One region of the Veillonella dispar genome, then DNA from elsewhere that is predicted to be linked to it. Evidence: riboswitches for the same ligand, from Rfam matches in the RefSeq annotation. Region 1 holds a riboswitch; the other holds the start of a gene.
What was found. Region 1 has a riboswitch for cobalamin ahead of nikB (nickel ABC transporter permease). Riboswitches for the same ligand answer to the same signal wherever they lie in the genome.

Region 1 (2,213 bases):
ATCACGACCAAGCTTATCTGTACCAAACCAATGTTGACTACTTGGCGCTTGTAATGCTTGACTCAGATTTGAGCTAAAAGCATCACCCGGAGCAAGCCATGGTGCAAAAATAGCAATGAGTACAACAATAATCATCAATGTACTGTAGAAAGAGAACAGTTTATGTTTTTGAATAAATTCTGCCATTATGCTCTCTCCCTTTTTAATCTAGGGTCTAACAAGATATATGACGCATCAACTAATGCATTAATACACATATATGCTAAGGCAACCCACAACACAAAACCTTCGATCAATGGATAGTCGCGCATAGTAATGGCATATACTGCCATATTCCCAAGACCAGGCCAGGAGAATACCATTTCAATAACTGCAACACCGCCTAATAACCAACCGATGACAACGCCCAGTATAGTGATAAGTGGTAATACCGCATTAGGCAAAATATGACCGAATAAAATTTTCATCTCACTCACACCACGAGCACGTGCGCCGATAACATAATCCTTTTGCATTTCTTCAAGAATAACGAGACGAACTTGGCGCATGTACTTGGACCCGACTACAACAGCTAATGTAACGGCTGGTAGAATTACACCGATAGGAGTTACACGAGAAGATGCAATAGGAACAAGTCCTAATTTAAGGCCAAAGATATAAATCAGTACAAGGCCTAACCAGAATGATGGCATAGACACGCCTACAAAGGAAGCAACGCGCAACAGATAGTCGATCCATTTGTTTCGATTTAAGGCGCTTATAATCCCTGCCGGCAATGCATAGAGCAATGTAAATACTAATGATGTACCTGCTAACATAACTGTCCCTGGCAAAGCCTCCAACATACGATCTACAACAGGCTTTTTAGCAGAGTAACTCATCCCTAAGTCACCTTGTGCAGCATTCACAACCCAGTTTGCATATTGCACTAAGAACGGTTTATCTAACCCAAGCTGAGCTCGAGTTTCATCGATAAGCTCCTGAGACACGATAGTATCTGCCGTTTCTAGTAACATCGTAACTGGATCGCCTGGTGCTAAATAAGTGAGACAAAATGTTAAAAAAGTAATGCCAAACAGTGTAACAATGAATTGACCTAGCTGTTTAGCAAAGCGTTTGCCCATAGGCGCCTCCTCCTATACTCTCTAAATACTACAATAATCTAAATGAACAACTAATATGCTTATCTCTCCCGATATAGCAGAGGTGCATATAGGAAAACGACAAAAAAGGTTAGTCCACCTGACTAACCTAAATTAAGTATAGTATGTACAATACCATACATTTAGAGCAGGCTTTCTGACTCATGATTCATCGCAACATTTCGGCCTTCCCAGTTTCCCAGTGACCCTATAATGAAACCTTGCTCCTCATTACAGCTATTTGCATAGTATGGGATTTACACCCATTTTCCTCTTTTACGCTCGGTGAATACCGACACTCACTAGTTCATTCATTTTTATCGATTATAAATATACTATATTAATATCCTATTTACAATACATATACCCCTTATAGGTATATGTACATCGTAGATTTTCAATATAATTTTTATACTAATAAAAATTATCGATTACTGATTAAGTCTCTATTTATGTATAAACCTATGCAAATCACTTTATATATATGATTTTTTCTGTATTAACTGTATGCAACTGTATATATATTAATTATTATTATAATGGTAATTTTCTCATAATTTTTTTTTTATACATGCCAAAAAACTTTTAATCACTTAATCAACTATCAATTATTTATAATCAATAAAACCATAATTAATAAGTTTGATTAATATACCAAAAAGAGGCTGTTACTAAGTAACAGCCTCTTATAAGACGAGAGTTATTTAATTAATCGATACTTTCTTGTAAGCGGTGCGCTTTGCGTGTAGATCACAAGACCAATGCTTACTGCCACTGCACTACCAAGCATAGCATCAACACCACATGCATAGACAGCATACAAGCAGTAGATAACGCCTGCACCAAATACGTAATTGGAGCGTTTAATACGGCTTTCAGCTACACCAGCCATACGCATCATTGTAGGTACTGCTAAGATGCACAATACATATGGTACTACGTTAGTTACAACCGCCAAGTTTACCAATACTTCAAATTGCTCACGCAAGGAATCACTTGCAGTGAACAATGTAAGTAATGTTTCAACAGCGAGTAGAATGAATACGCCGCGAACAGGAGCATCCTTACTAT
Region 2 (2,213 bases), 260 kb from region 1:
TGCAAATGCCTGACCAGATAATGCGCTGTGCCAGTATATTATATGGTGAAACATGGTTTAATAATGCCCAATAGAGAGGGAGTAAGCCCCAGATGATATAGCAACTAAGGGCTGTTATTAGACCTTTTTTACTTGTATGCTCCATAATGCCTCCTTGTGATTGTATACATTATATCACGCATTGTGTTTGCATTTGTGCGTAGGCTTAGATTTTATGATGATTTGTACTCGATTTATAACTCGATTTGCAGACAATGAATACGTATATTTGATAGCGATGAATACGTATATTTGAAAGTGATGAGTTTTTATCATTTTAAATATGCATTAGTTATAACCTAAAATTTGATACTTATGATTAACTGTTATGTTCATTGACTTTGTGCATAATCTTACACTATATTGGACTTAGAACAACGAATATAGAGAATAGGTGTCGCAAGACTTAATAGAGAAATCGGTACAAGCCGATGCGGTCCCGCCACTGTAAGGACGAGCCTGCTTTCAAAAATGTCACTGGAGCAATCTGGGAAGGCGAAAGTAAGGCGATGAGCCCGAGCCAGGAGAACTGCCTATTTGATAATCACCGTTATGTACCTACGAGCGATAGGAAGGGGATTGAGGTATGCTGGTTTCAGTGTTTTTTTGGCATACTTTTCAACAAGGAACCTTACGTGTCACTTTTGGGTGGCACGTTTTTTGTTGCCCTTGAAAGTGACTGTTGAGCATATACATCAGGCTTTATTGTTAGTAAACTGATGGACACAGATTTGAGGTTGATGTGATCCATAGATAGGAAAGCTTTGGTGGTGTATAAGCATAACAATTGTAGGTACGGTGCGCTGTTTCTCGGTATGGTTTCGAGTTGAAAAGGAGGCACATATATGTCTGACAAAAAGACTTCAAAGGATGCTGAACGCGATCTATTAGCTCCTGTATCCTTTGATGAATTTGAGAAACCTACGTATGAACAATGGCAGGCAGAGGTTGAAAAGGCGTTAAAGGGTGGCGACTTCCACAAGAAGATGTTCACGAAAACCTATGAAGGTATTACGTTGCAGCCGATTTACACACCTGCATTGCATGCAGAAGCAATTCCAAAGGGCGTATACCCTGGGGCAGGTGAGTTCTTACGTGGCACTAAGGCAAGTGGTTATATTAAAGACTCTTGGGGTGTATCCCAATATGTAGATGACTCTTTGCCTAAAGATGCTAATCATGCAAGTTTATACGAGATTGTAAAAGGTGGCACTATTCACAATATCCGCCTCGATGAAGCAACACGTCATGATCAAGACGTGCAAGTAGGCGCATCTGTTGGCGTTGGTGGTACATCTGTATCCACCATGGATGACTGCAAACAATTAATCGACCGCTTCAATTTGAAGGAAAACCCTTTGTACATTGAAACTGGTGCTTCTGCAGCCATCTTGCTTGGCATGTTAGCGGCTACAGTGAAAGGCGCTAAAAAACAAACGTCTGACTTGAAAGGTCTCGTTGGTGCTGACCCTATCGGCGTTATGGCGAAAGACGGTGCTTTGCACATTTCCTTAGATACAGCCTTTGATGAAATGGCACATACTGTTGTATGGGCTAAAGAACAGGCACCAGAGCTTAAAACAGTGCTTGTATCCGGCGATGTATACGCTAATGGCGGCGCTAACGATGTGCAAGAGGTTGCCTATGCATTGGCAACGGCTGTGTGCTACGTGCGTCAATTAGCACAACGTAACATCGACATTCACACCATCGCGAAGAGCTTGATGTTCACATTCTCCTTAGGTGCTAACTTCTTTATGGAAATTGCTAAATTACGTGCCTTACGCGTACTTTGGGCTCGTATTATGGAAGCTTTCGGTGCTGAAGAAGCGGACCGCGCCGTTCATGTACACGGCAGAACATCTGCTTTCACAAAAACTGTATACGACCCATATGTAAACTTGTTGCGTAATACGACACAAGCATTCTCTGGCGTTGTAGGCGGTTTGAACAGCCTTGAAGTATCTCCATTTGACCAACCAATTCGCAAAGCGGATGATTTCTCTCGCCGTATTGCCCGTAACATCCAAGTTATGTTGCAAACTGAATTCGAGTTGCGTCAACCTGTGGATCCTGTAGGCGGTTCTTGGTACGTGGAAACATTGGCTGCTGAACTATGTGAAAAAATTTGGGCTGAGTTCCAAACCATCGAGTCTAAAGGAGGCATTATTGCA

Region 2: another riboswitch for cobalamin. It lies ahead of EL171_RS09445 (methylmalonyl-CoA mutase family protein); the one in region 1 lies ahead of nikB (nickel ABC transporter permease).

Annotation. Positions count from the first base shown of each region.
Region 1 covers NZ_LR134375.1:1,755,740-1,757,952, forward strand. Annotated here, with positions in the region: gene nikC (nickel transporter permease) at 1-186, opposite strand, end outside; gene nikB (nickel ABC transporter permease) at 186-1,124, opposite strand; cobalamin riboswitch at 1,273-1,460, opposite strand; gene potE (putrescine-ornithine antiporter) at 1,843-2,213, opposite strand, start outside.
Region 2 covers NZ_LR134375.1:2,011,762-2,013,974, reverse strand. Annotated here, with positions in the region: gene rarD (EamA family transporter RarD) at 1-145, opposite strand, end outside; cobalamin riboswitch at 415-590, shown strand; gene EL171_RS09445 (methylmalonyl-CoA mutase family protein) at 885-2,213, shown strand, end outside.